4 regions of the Paenibacillus sp. FSL H8-0537 genome follow, and region 1 is predicted to be linked to each of the others. Evidence: predicted binding sites of a transcription regulator. Region 1 holds the regulator's gene; each other region holds the start of a gene.
What was found. The regulator Rex, encoded in region 1, represses fermentation and respiration genes when NADH is low (regulators of the CRP and FNR family bind a similar motif). The targets are predictions, from matches to a motif close to TTGTGAAATATTTCACAA.

Region 1 (3,158 bases):
TACACCAGATGGGACACAATATCCGTCTGTGGGTAAAAATGCGGCTGTTCAATATCGATGGCGATGAAATCCGCCTTCATGCCTTCGCGTAGGCGGCCAATTGAATCTTCCTGCCAAATGGAGCGAGCGCCGTATACCGTTCCCATACGCAAAGCTTCAATGGCAGGAACAACCGTAGGATCGCCAGAAACACCCTTATGCAGCAGAGCCGCAAGGTTGATCTCCTTGAACAGGTCAAGATTGTTGTTGCTCGCCGCGCTATCCGTGCCTAAGGATACCGTTACACCAGCGCGAAGCAAATCAGGAACACGGGCAATGCCGCTTGCCAGCTTGAGGTTGCTGACCGGGTTATGCGATACAGCTACTTTGCGCTGCGCAAGCAGCGCAATTTCCTCGTCATTCAAATGCACCGCATGAGCGACAAGTGCCGGACGCGAGAAGAAGCCTAAATTGTCGAGATGCTGAACGGGACGAACGCCATAATCGCGAACGTTCTGCTCTACTTCGGCAATCGATTCAGACATATGCGTGTGCAGCGGCAAATCATAATCATGAGCAGCCTGCACGAATTTCTCAATATAATCGGGTGGGCATGTATAAGGCGCATGCGGCGAAATCATCGTCGTAATACGGCCATTTGCCTTGCCGTTCCAATCGCGTGCGAAAGCGATCGCTTCCGCCAGCTTCGCTTGCTGCACATCCTCTGGGCAGAGGCCAATGACACCGCGCGTCAGACAGCCGCGAATGCCGGACTGTTCCACGACTTCGGCCAGCTGATCCATGCGGTCATACATATCCACGAAAGCCGTTGTACCGGATTTCAGCATTTCTACCACGGCAAGCGCGCTGCCCGCACGTGTATCAAGGTCGATGTATTTGCCCTCCATCGGCCACATTTTTTGCTCCAGCCAGACTTGCAGGTTTTGATCATCGGAATAGCCGCGCAGCAAGGTCATAGCCGCATGCCCATGTGTGTTTACTAGGCCTGGCATAAAAGCAAGCTTGCTGCCGTCCAGCTTCTGCACATCGGCTTGCAGCCCGGTTGGAGCTTCTGCTCCGATATATGTAATGCGATCATCGGTCACAACCATATGCCCTTGAAGCACATGCTCGCCGTCCTCCATCGTTACAAAACGTCCATTTTCAATCCAAATTTGGCTCATTTTCGTCATTCCTTTCCCTCTCCAAGTAATACGCCAGACTTAGCAGCTCTTTCGTAAAGTCAGCATGATGAATGCGAATTTCTTCTGGTACCTTCAATATCGCTGGCGCAAAATTGAGCAAGCCTTCAATGCCCGCATCTATAAATTGATTAGCAACGTTTTGCGCTTCAAATCCGGGAACGGTAATAATCCCAATTCGAATATTATTCTCCTCAACCGTATGTTTCAGCATATCCATCGGCATTACGGTCAAATTATTAATTTGCGAGCCGATTTTAGATGGATGCACATCAAACACCGCAATAATTTTCATATTGTCTTTAGAATATTTATTATAATTGCATAGAGCATGACCCAAATTACCCGCACCGACAAGCGCCACATTAATCGTCTGATCAAGCTTGAGTATTTGGCGAATTTTTTCAATTAAATATGTCACATCATAGCCGATGCCCTTGCGGCCAAAATCGCCGAAATACGCCAAGTCCTTGCGGATTTGCGCCGGATTTAAATCCAGCTTGACGCCAAGCTCCTGGGACGAAACGGTCTGCACCTCCCGGTTGTTCAGCTCGTTCAGCACTTGCAGGTAAATGGGGAGGCGTCTTACGACGGCCTCCGATATTTTCGTCTGCTTCACCCGTTCTCCTCCTCCTTCTCGGCACCAAGCCATTCTCTCATTCTCGGTACAATTTGTTCGATATGCATATGCTCAATTTTCGGTCCAGGCAAAGAATAGAGAAAATGCTTGCCATAATACGTTTCAATAACCCGCGTATCATAAATAATGACTATCCCTTTATCCTTCGCCGTTCGCACGAGCCTGCCAAATCCTTGCTTGAAGCGAATAACCGCTTGCGGAATCGACAGCTTCATAAATGGATTTTGCTTTTGGCGCTGCAGCAATTCCGACTTCGCCTCCAGCAGCGGATGATTCGGTGGTTGGAATGGCAGTCTGACGATGGCAAGGCAAGTTAAGGCTTCGCCAGGAATGTCAACGCCCTCCCAAAAGCTGCTTGTGCCAAGCAGCACAGACTCCGGCTGCTGTAAAAACCGCCGCGTCAGCTTCGTACGGTTGCCGCTGTCGATGCCTTGGCCTAGCACTTGAATGCTGGTGGCCGCAAGCGCCGCCTTAAGCGGATCGTATACCTGCTTTAGCATGCGGTAAGAGGTAAACAGCACTAGCATTCTGCCATTAGTCTGCTGCACCGCATCTGCTAAGGAAGAGACGAGCATTGAAATAAATGCGGGCTCTCCCGCTGAGCCTTTAAGAACAGGGAAATTGCGCGGAATAATAACGAGCGCTTGTTCACGGTAATTAAATGGCGATGCCAGCTGCACGGTACGCAGCCTTCCCGCTTCTTCAAAGCCGCCAAGACCAAGCTGCTCTTCAGCGAACTGGAATGATTTTTGTACCGATAGAGTGGCGGACGTTAAAATAATGCTGTCCTTCACATCGAATAAATACTGCTGAAGCTGGCTGCTCACATCAATCGGCACCGCATAAAGATGCAGCGATCGATGCTTGTAAGTCATATTGGCTTCCAGCCAGAACACGTCCGTCGTCTGATCGACCTTCATAAAGCTGCGCAGATCATCCTTGACTCTCGTCAAATCGCGTAAAGCGCCATTCAAGTCCGTTACAAGCGCCTGTACCGCCAGCTCATCGATGCGATCTTTAATCTCCTCGGACATTTTCTCAGCCGTCTTCAGCACCCGAATGAGCTCCGTATGAATATTGGTCTCTTCGGCGAGCACTTCGGACCAGCCTTCCGGGAGGCTATCGCCTCGCAAACGGTACACAGATTGATTGTTTTCACCCGTCGCATCAGGAGAAGCTTGAACAAAGCTGTACAGCATCTCAAACAGCCTTTCCCAATGCTCCCTCACTTCCGTAAAGGCGGGAATAATGGTATCAATCGTTTCCAGCCAGCCTTGCACCCGCTCATCGCTTTCCTGCTGGAGATGAATGCGCAGAGATGGCAGCAGCCCGGAACG
Region 2 (3,158 bases), 1.9 Mb from region 1:
ATATCCTTTAATGGGATCGGCTGCAAGCTGCTGCTCGTCGCCCCATTTGAGATAGGCGGTAATCATCTTGCCGAACTGCGTGCCCCAATCGCCCAGATGATTGACGCTGACCGTCTCATAGCCAACCTTGCGCAAAATGTGATACAGCGCATTGCCGATCATCGTCGAGCGCAAATGCCCAATGCCGAACGGCTTTGCAATATTGGGTGAAGACATGTCGATAATGACGCGCTCTCCATTCCCCATGGCTGCCTGCATAAGGCTTCCGCTTTCCCAATCTGCGATAAGCTGCGCTGCGGTCAGCTCCCGATTCCATTTGAAATTCAAATAGGGGCCGGCAGCCTGAACGCTCCAGCTCGCGTCTATCAGCAGGGGCTCAAGCAAAGCAGCGATGTTAGCAGGGCTTTGTTTCATCGTGCGTGCTAACGTAAAGCAGGGGAAAGCAGCATCGCCAAGCTCCTCATTGGGCGGATATTCCAGCAAGGGCCGAATTTCTGCTTCGGGCAGAGCGAGTGCATTAGCCAGAGCCAGCGCAATTTTGTCCATTAACAGCATCATCATCTTCCTCTCCAAAATATATGTTCAGGCAAGAGCAGAGCAGCACGCAAAAAAGGCCCCGTCTCTAAAAATAAGAGACGAGGCCTGTTATCCCCGCGGTACCACTCTTGTTGCCGCCTCCGAACAAAATAAAGGAAGGGCATCTCGCCGTTGTAACGGTGCTGAACCGGACGTCCCTAGCGCGATTGCTCGTTTCAGGCCGCCATCTCCCGGGTGCGCTTCACCTAACCGTCCATTGCCGGCTTTCACTGTTCCAGCTCGCTTGAAATGGCGCCTATTTAGGTTACTCTCCCGTTCCTTGATGTTAATTAACAGCTATCATATCGAATCCTTTCAGAAAAATCAATCCGTTTTTAGTCGGCTATTCTTTCTCGGTGACGAGAGACAGGCTCTCAATCGCCTGGCGTATAATCGAGCATGAGCGCTCCATCAGCCGCTGCTCCCGCGTCGTCAGCTTGAGCTCGACGATTTCCTTAACCCCGCAGCGGGCGATAATGGCGGGTACGCCGGCACATACATGCCGCTGGCCATATTCGCCGTTTAATATGGCGGACACGGCAATAATGCGATGTTCGTCGCTTAGAATGGAGCGGGTAATATGCGCCAGCGCATTACCGATGCCAAAGCTGGTCGAGCCTTTGCGCGTATAGATTTCCCAGCCGGCATTGCGGGTCTGCTCAGCGAGTGCTCCGAGCTTCACATTTCCAAAGCGCTCGGGATGCTGAGCCAGAATATGCAGCAGCGGCTTGCCGCCAACCGTCACATGCGACCAAGCGGGAAACTGTGACTCGCCATGCTCCCCAAGCACATAGCCCTGCACGCTGCGAGCATCAACGGGAAAATGCTCGCAGAGCAGCGTCTTGAGCCGCGAGGAATCGATGGACGTTCCGGTGCCAATCACTTGGCAGCGCGGCATGCCGGACAGCTCCCACACGACATACGTCACAATATCCACAGGATTGGCGGCCGCTACAAAAATTCCGCTGAACCCGCTGTTCATAATGCGCGGAATCATCGTTTCATAAATTTCGCGCACCGTATGCAGCACAGCCAGCCGATCATCGCTGCCCACTGGATACGCCCCTGCACATAAAAGAATCACATCCACATCTCCGCACTGCTCCAGCGTTCCAGCAGCAACCTTCGTCCGCCCATGGACAAAATCCATGCTGTGAGATAAATCGAGCGCCTGTGCGTAGGCCCGGTCGAACGTGCGGTCAATGAGCAGCAGCTCATCGCAAATCGACTGGTTAATTAAGGCATACGCGCAGCTAGAACCGACCTGACCGACTCCTACAATGGCGACCTTGCGCGCTTTGTTTGCCATCCTTTTGCATCTCCTCTGCCGTTAACCTCTTTACGCTATTATATGCGGCAGCCAGCCCATCATGTGACGGCCATGTTCATTCCATGTTTGTCTATGTCACATGGATGAAAAAGCGTGAAAATATGCACATTTTCATCTGCCAGCTAGTGGAGGTGCAGGCTCTGTTTTTCAACTTATCCACAGAGTTATACACATTATCAACAGTGTTCAAGTTAAGTATTTTCCGCTGCCTCCAATACTTATCCACATGTAAACAGGGGGGATTGTCCACAATGTGCAGGTCGGAAGACCTAAGGTTGAATAGAGATAAACCGCTTATTTTCGTGCATTTACAATCTAACCTTCAGCTGTCATGATAGGGAAAGTATGTGTGGGCAGACAGAGATGGAGGTATGGCATTTATGTGGCTTGTATTATCCTTGCTGGCGGCGACGAGCTTTGGGCTGCGGGGGATTTTGTATCATTGGACGAGCCAGCAGGCGCTTAATCGCAATGCGCTGCTGTGTGGAGTATTTTTCTCGGGAGCGCTGATTACACTTGTTTGTACGCTGGCAACAGGGTCGGCTTTCACCGTTTCATCGCTCATTGGGGTGCAGATGGGGCTGCTCTCTTTCGGGGCAAATGCGAGCATGTTCAAGGGCTTTGCCGTGGGCAAAGCTTCTATTGTTGCGATTTTGACTGCACTGCCTTCGGCGATTGTTGTCGTTGTCGCCTTCGCGGTATGGGGCGAGACGCTGAATATGGCGCAGCTAAGCTCCTTTATTATCATTATCGCGGGTATATTGCTGGTGCGTTATTCCAATGATATTACCCGTGGCAATTTGCAAGGAGCGCAATGGGGGCTGCTGGCGATGCTGCTGTTTGCCGGAAACGATCTGTCGGGAAAATGGTCGACGCTGATGGATGCGCCGTTGTTTCCGACGCTTGTCTGCATGTTCAGCAGCGGCTCGATCTGCTTCGGGCTTTGGTGGCTGCGCGATATGCGCTCGATGCGCTTTGATGCCCTGGAAGCAGGCCAAGCTGCGCAAGAAATAGCCGCTGGGTCCGCTGCAATGGAGGTTACTCCTGCAAATGCTGGTATCACGGGTGTTACTAGTAACGGGAATGTGACTCAAAACGCTAATCCAACCGCAGCTGCTGAAGCTAAAGCAGGCAATTCAGCAGGCTTGGTGATCAAAAGGAGCTGGAGCTTCCGCCGCACGTTTTCCGTCGGGATGGCGGTCGGCATTACCAATGCGGTTGGCATGATGTTTATTGTGACGGCTTTTGATGT
Region 3 (3,158 bases), 2.9 Mb from region 1:
TGACTTGGTTATGTTGAAGAAGCCGGACAATCAAGTTTTCATTAATGCGGTTATTCGCATTTTACAGTCGCAAAGCTTCAAGCAGGAGCTGGGAGCTATCGAAGGGTATGATTTAACCCGTACCGGGGAAATTACCGCGGAAAGCTGAGAACATCAAAAGCAGGAAGAAGGAACAGCGGATGAACCATTTTAAAACAGGAACAGAGCGGTTTGTACAATTTATTTTAAATAATAAATTTGTTATATTTCTGCTCGTGCTGCTTCTGGTAAGTTTGAATATTTTCGTCATGAGCAAAATCTCCTACGTGTTCACGCCGCTCACCGTATTGTTCAAGACGGTGCTGCTGCCGATTATTTTAGCCGGTGTAGCTTATTATTTGCTAAATCCGATTGTTGACTATTTGGAGACGAAGAAGGCTCCGCGCATTTACTCCATTTTTGTAATCTTTGCGGTCATTTTAGGCTTGCTGACGATTTTGCTGACGGTGGTTATTCCAATTGTAAGCACACAGGTCGTAGGTCTGGTCGAAAATTTACCGGGTTATGCGGATCAGCTGCGAACGAAGTTTGATGAGCTGATGCACAGCGGCGACCTGCGGGATATCGAGCGGTGGCTCAATATAAATCCGTCGGATTTGAGCGGCAATATTACGAAGCGGGCAACAGAGCTGCTAAATGGCGTGTGGCAAAGTGTTGGTTCTTTCGTTGGCGCGCTTAAAGATGTTGTGCTTGCAGTCATCACGCTGCCGTTCATTCTATTCTACTTATTAAAGGATGGTAAAAAGCTGCCGGATTATATTGCTACTATACTGCCAACGAACATGAGGACGCATACGAAGCGTATTATGGGCGAAATGAACGGCCAAATCAGCAGCTACATTAGAGGGCAGATTATTGTGAGCTTCTGCATTGGCCTGCTGCTGTATATCGGTTATTTGATTATTGGGCTCGAGTACTCGCTGGTGCTGGCGCTGATCGCTGCTTGTACAGCTATTATTCCGTATCTGGGTCCAGCTATCGCGATTACGCCCGCTCTCATAGTAGCGATGGTAACCTCACCCGTCATGCTGCTTAAAATGATTGTGATCTGGACCATTGTCCAGCTGATTGAAGGAAAGTTTATTTCTCCGCAAATTATGGGGAAAAGCATGAAGATTCATCCCATTACGATTATTTTCGTCATTTTGACCGCTGGAAATTTGTTTGGATTGGGGGGCATTATTTTAGCCGTCCCAGGCTATGCGGTGCTGAAGGTTATCGCAACGAATTTCTTCCATTGGCTGCAGGCGCGTTCCCCGCTTTACGCAGCGGAGGAAGTGAATGCGGATAATGATTTTAAGCTATAATATAAGCATTATAAATCGGAGGACTGCTGGCATAAGCAGTCCTTTTATTAAAATATAATAAAGGATCTAAAAGTTGTAATTGCAGTTTTTGTCGCAAAGGAATAAAATGAACATGAGTGTGGTCAAGTCCCTCTAATTATGCACCCTTATTGTGAAACATTTCACAATTTCAGGCTTTTTTTTCAGAGGCGGCTTGCCGTTGTAACGGCGTTTAACTAATCATGCAACAAACAACGCAAGGGAGGCATTTTTCGTATGTCGGAAACATTAACAGAGCAAGAAGTACAGACGGGATCTGTACGTAGTGAACTGGACGTTCTGGAGCAATTGCTTAAACCGGAAATCCAAAGCTCGCTGAATCAGCTGGTAGAAAGCTTGCCTAAGCTTGCTGAAATGGTTACTTTGATGACCAAAGCTTATGATGTAGCAACAACTGTGGCGAATGATCAAGTGCTTATGGGCGACATGAAGCATGGTATTGAGGAATTCGTTAAGCCGATTACGGACAAGGCTAAAGGCATTGCATCGGCTGCTGTAGAAGCAAATGATCGTGCACAAGCAGAGCCTACGACAATCGGTCTGTTCGGCATTCTCAAAATGCTGAAAGATCCTCAGGTTCAACAAACATTGCGTTTCGCGCAATCGTTCCTGGATGTATTGGCTGAGCGCAACAAACAACGTTAAGATCGGATCAGAATGAGAACGGAGGAACAGTATGTCTAAGCATATTTTGATTTTGGGTGGCGGATATGGTGGTTTGCTGAGCGCATTGACAACTCGCAAACATTTATCCCCCGAGGAAGCAAGCATTACCGTTGTTAACCGTATTCCATCGCACCAAATCGTAACTGAATTGCATCGTCTGGCTGTTGGCGGCGTTCATGAGAACAACGTTGCTTTGCCGCTGACGAAGCTGTTCAAAGATAAATCCATCAATTTAGTTATCGACACTGTCGACAAAATTGATCCGGACCAGAAGCAAGTTCACCTTTCCAGCGGTGCAAAAACTTCCTACGATACGCTTGTTATCGCTCTTGGTGGCGAAACGGCATTTTTCGGCATTCCAGGCCTTGAAGAGAACAGCCTGACGCTGAAATCGGTTGAGGAAGCTAACCGCGTGAGCGCGCACATTCAAGAGCGCCTTGCTGCGTATGCAAAATCGAAAAACAAAGCTGACGCAACGATCGTTGTTGGCGGCGGCGGCCTGACTGGTATTGAGCTGATCGGTGAAATTGCCGACATGCTGCCAAAATGGTGTGAGCAAAGCGGCGTAAACATCAGCGAAGTATCGGTATACAACGTTGAAGCAGGCCCGTCGATCCTGGCTGGTTTCCCTTCAGAGCTTGTTGACCGTGCGAAAGCAAGCCTTGAGAAACGCGGCGTTCAATTGCTGATGGGTATTGCGGTTACAGAAGTGAAAGGCAACGAAGTTATTTTGAAAGACGGTCAAACGCTTGTGGCTAACACATTCGTATGGACGGGCGGCGTTACAGGCAACCCTGTCGTAGCAAACTGCGGTATCGAAGTGAACCGTGGCCGTGCGACAGTGAATGAGTTCCTGCAATCGACTTCGCATCCTGAAGTTTACCTGGCTGGCGACAACGCAGTTGTATTTAGCCCGGATGGCCGTCCATATCCGCCAAGTGCACAAATCGCATGGCAAATGGGCGAAGCAATCGGCTACAACTTGTTCGCGCAATCCAAAGGCTTGCCGCAAAAATCGTTTGAATTCGTTAACTCCGGCGTTCTTGCGAGCCTTGGCCGCAAAGATGCAATCGGAACAATTGGCGCAAGCCAGCTTCGTCTGAGAGG
Region 4 (3,158 bases), 2.6 Mb from region 1:
CATGGAAACGCGGACCTTCGCTTCGGGGACCTTGGCGCAAGCGCGAGGTGATTTTTGTATGCATCGATTTGGGCGATCAGGCGGAAAGGCTTATTCGCCGCGGCTTTCGCATCGCTCACCGCTTGAAGGCAGAATGGCATGTCCACTATGTGCACAGCAGTAAAATGCAGCAAACCGAGACGCAGCAAAAGCGGCTCCAAACACTACGGCAGCTATGCGAGCGGCTTGGAGGTCAACTAGCTGTAAGTGCTGCGAACAAACGCCAAGAGATTAGCGGGATTTTGCTGCAAAAAATAAACGCCCTGCAAGCAACTCAGCTCATTATTGGGCAGTCGCGCAGGAAGCCGTGGCAGACGCTCTTCCGCCAAACGATTGTGCATGATATGCTGCGCTCCGCCCGACATATAGATATGTTAATTGTCGCAAAATGGGAAACAGAGCCCATGCCGCCTAATCTCGGCACAGACCCTGTTAAAGATGTATAAACAGGCTTACTTACGGGGGGCGGTCATCTTTTCGAGCTGATGGAGCGTTGCAGCAGCCTTAAGCGGGCTGCGACAACGTTCCAGCTGAAAGGAGTTCCTAATAAGCCGTGTTTCCAGATTGGCTGGTTTTGCCGGAAGCAAAACCTTTGAACAGCGTTGGTACGTTGGAATAACGCGTGTTAGTGATTTTGCCCGTTGTCGAACTGCTATCGGTGCGCAAAATTGAATCCTTCACCTTGGAAATATCGCTATTTGATACATTCATGGATACCGCATAGGATGAGCCGCCATTTTGACGAACGAGCTTGCCGATGTCATTGGCCTTGAAATTTTTAATATTAATTGTGCCGGATGCATTCATTTGAAACACCTTGTCATAGGCTTTGTATGCGCCGCCGCCTGTAATATTAACCGTACCGGAAGATTTTAGCGTCAAAGCGTCCTCGCCTACATCCTGCCAAGTCACATTCTCAATATTACAGCTGCCATAGCAGTGAACGCCATCTGCAGCTGGGGCGCCGATAATAACATTTTTCAGCGTTGCGCCTGCCTCCAGACGAAATACTGGCTTTTGATTTTCCGCTTGGCTGCCATCACCGAGCGTGCTCGGGTTCGCTACAAAAACTTTGCCTTGACCATTGTAGGTCGTATTTTTAGGCACAATAATGGTAGCGTTTACAACTTCGGCCGCCGATACAGGGGCAGGCTGCACACCAGCAATAGCAATAATAAGGGCCAAAGATAATAGAGCACCAATCCATTTTTTCATCGAATAAACTCTCCTTTATTCCATTTAATTGGGTTGTGATGAAGTCTCATCCTTAAATGCCTCTACTTTTATGCAAATAGATGTGCACCTCCGTTTGCATCTACCAAAAGACTACCTAATTTTTGCCATTACAGGAATAATCATTAGCTCAGTAGTTGTCCAAATGGCCCAAAATCCCTTATTCTGTAACAATTTGCGCCGTAACCTGTGATGAATGTCACAATCGATTGCGCCTCCCTGTGTTATTCTAACCTCAGTAAGCAGCAAGAGGAGTGATGGCTCATGGAAACAGAAGCGCTACGCAAAGTCGAGCAGCTCGCACAGAAGAAGCATATGATTTTTAAGCAAAGCCGCATTCGCTATATTTCCAGGTCCATGCTCGCCAGCATGTTCATCGGCTTTGGCGTTATCGTCGCCTTCAAGACGGGTAACTTTTTTTACGCCGAGCATTCTCCACTCGCTTATCCGATGGCCGCGCTTACGTTCGGAGCTGCTATTATTCTCATCGCATACGGCGGCGGCGACTTGTTTACCGGCAATACGTTTTATTATTCGTTTACCGCGCTCCGGCGCAAGCTCAAATGGACCGACGCTATCAAAATGTGGCTGACAAGCTACGGTGGCAACCTGCTAGGCGCAGCCGTGTTCGCGCTGCTCATTATGACAACCGGACTGTTCGACAGCGAGAAGGTCAATACGTTCCTGCTCAGCGTCGTCGAAGCGAAAATGCATACTTCGTCAATGGAGCTTTTTTTCCGGGCGATTTTATGTAACTGGCTTGTCTGTCTCGCCTTTTTCATTCCGATGGGCATGAAGCATGACGGGGCAAAAATGTTTTCGATGATGCTGTTCGTCTTCTGCTTCTTTATTTCGGGCTACGAGCATAGCATTGCCAACATGTGCACCTTCGCCATCGCACTAGTCGTCGACCATCCAGACACGATTACTTACGGCGGCGTCATTCACAATCTTGTGCCTGTCACACTCGGCAATCTGATTGGCGGCGGCGTTTTAATGGCATATATGTATTATTTCGTGAACAAGCCTTATTTCGACAAAGAGGATCACACGCAAGAGTAAGTACACCATTAGACGGGGAGAGATCGGATATGAAAAAATCAAGAATTGTTGTCATTGGCGCTGGGGCTGTAGGCTCGACAACCGCCTATACGCTTCTGCTTCGCAATCGCATGGATGAGCTGGTGCTCATTGATGCCAATGAGAAAAAAGCAATCGGCGATGCGCTCGACATGAACCACGGCATGCCGTTCCTTGGCGGCACGAAGGTATGGGCGGGCACTTACGAGGACTGCAAAGGCGCGGACATCATTATTATTACGGCGGGTGTAGCGCAGCGTCCGGGCGAAGAGCGCATTCAGCTGCTGAAGCGCAACGTTGCGATCTTCGACCAAATTATTGATGAAGTCTTGAAATATAATGACGATGGCATTCTGCTCATTGCTTCGAACCCCGTAGACGTCATGAGCTACTTCTCCCTGCGAAAATCGCGCTGGCCCGTCAACCGCGTCATCGGTTCGGGTACCCTGCTCGACAGTGCGCGCTTCCGCTATCTGATTGGCGAAGAGCTGAACATTGATCCGCGCAGCGTCCACGCGCCGATTATCGGGGAGCATGGCGATTCCGAGCTGCCGGTATGGAGCCTGTCGAATGTTGCGGGTACGGAGCTTGGGCTGAACGACGAGCAGAAGGACCGGATCTTCACCGGCACACGCGATGCCGCTTACCAAATTATCGAAGCAAAAGGCGCAACGTATTACGCCATCGCTTTGGCGCTTGACCGCATCTGCACCGCTATTCTGCAGGATGAAGGCGCTGTGCTGAACGTATCAACCCTGCTCGACAACTACCTCGGCGTATCCGATGTGTACATCGGCGTTCCATGT

Region 2: MHB80_RS25195 (L-lactate dehydrogenase) is a predicted target of Rex. The motif match lies at 1,998-2,015, and genes of this name have one in related genera.
Region 3: MHB80_RS29520 (DUF1641 domain-containing protein) is a predicted target of Rex. The motif match lies at 1,496-1,513, and genes of this name have one in related genera.
Region 4: MHB80_RS28135 (formate/nitrite transporter family protein) is a predicted target of Rex. The motif match lies at 1,460-1,477, and genes of this name have one in related genera.

Annotation. Positions count from the first base shown of each region.
Region 1 is NZ_CP150290.1:4,062,008-4,065,165, forward strand. Features, by position in the region: gene MHB80_RS17110 (amidohydrolase) at 1-1,172, opposite strand, end outside; gene MHB80_RS17115 (redox-sensing transcriptional repressor Rex) at 1,144-1,800, opposite strand; gene dinG (ATP-dependent DNA helicase DinG) at 1,797-3,158, opposite strand, start outside.
Region 2 is NZ_CP150290.1:5,942,662-5,945,819, reverse strand. Features, by position in the region: gene argS (arginine--tRNA ligase) at 1-561, opposite strand, end outside; T-box leader at 629-866, opposite strand; gene MHB80_RS25195 (L-lactate dehydrogenase) at 920-1,885, opposite strand; gene MHB80_RS25190 (EamA family transporter) at 2,287-3,158, shown strand, end outside.
Region 3 is NZ_CP150290.1:6,976,564-6,979,721, reverse strand. Features, by position in the region: gene MHB80_RS29530 (helix-turn-helix transcriptional regulator) at 1-148, shown strand, start outside; gene MHB80_RS29525 (AI-2E family transporter) at 180-1,346, shown strand; gene MHB80_RS29520 (DUF1641 domain-containing protein) at 1,602-2,030, shown strand; gene MHB80_RS29515 (NAD(P)/FAD-dependent oxidoreductase) at 2,062-3,158, shown strand, end outside.
Region 4 is NZ_CP150290.1:6,641,492-6,644,649, forward strand. Features, by position in the region: gene MHB80_RS28125 (histidine kinase) at 1-485, shown strand, start outside; gene MHB80_RS28130 (pectate lyase) at 583-1,254, opposite strand; gene MHB80_RS28135 (formate/nitrite transporter family protein) at 1,537-2,334, shown strand; gene MHB80_RS28140 (L-lactate dehydrogenase) at 2,364-3,158, shown strand, end outside.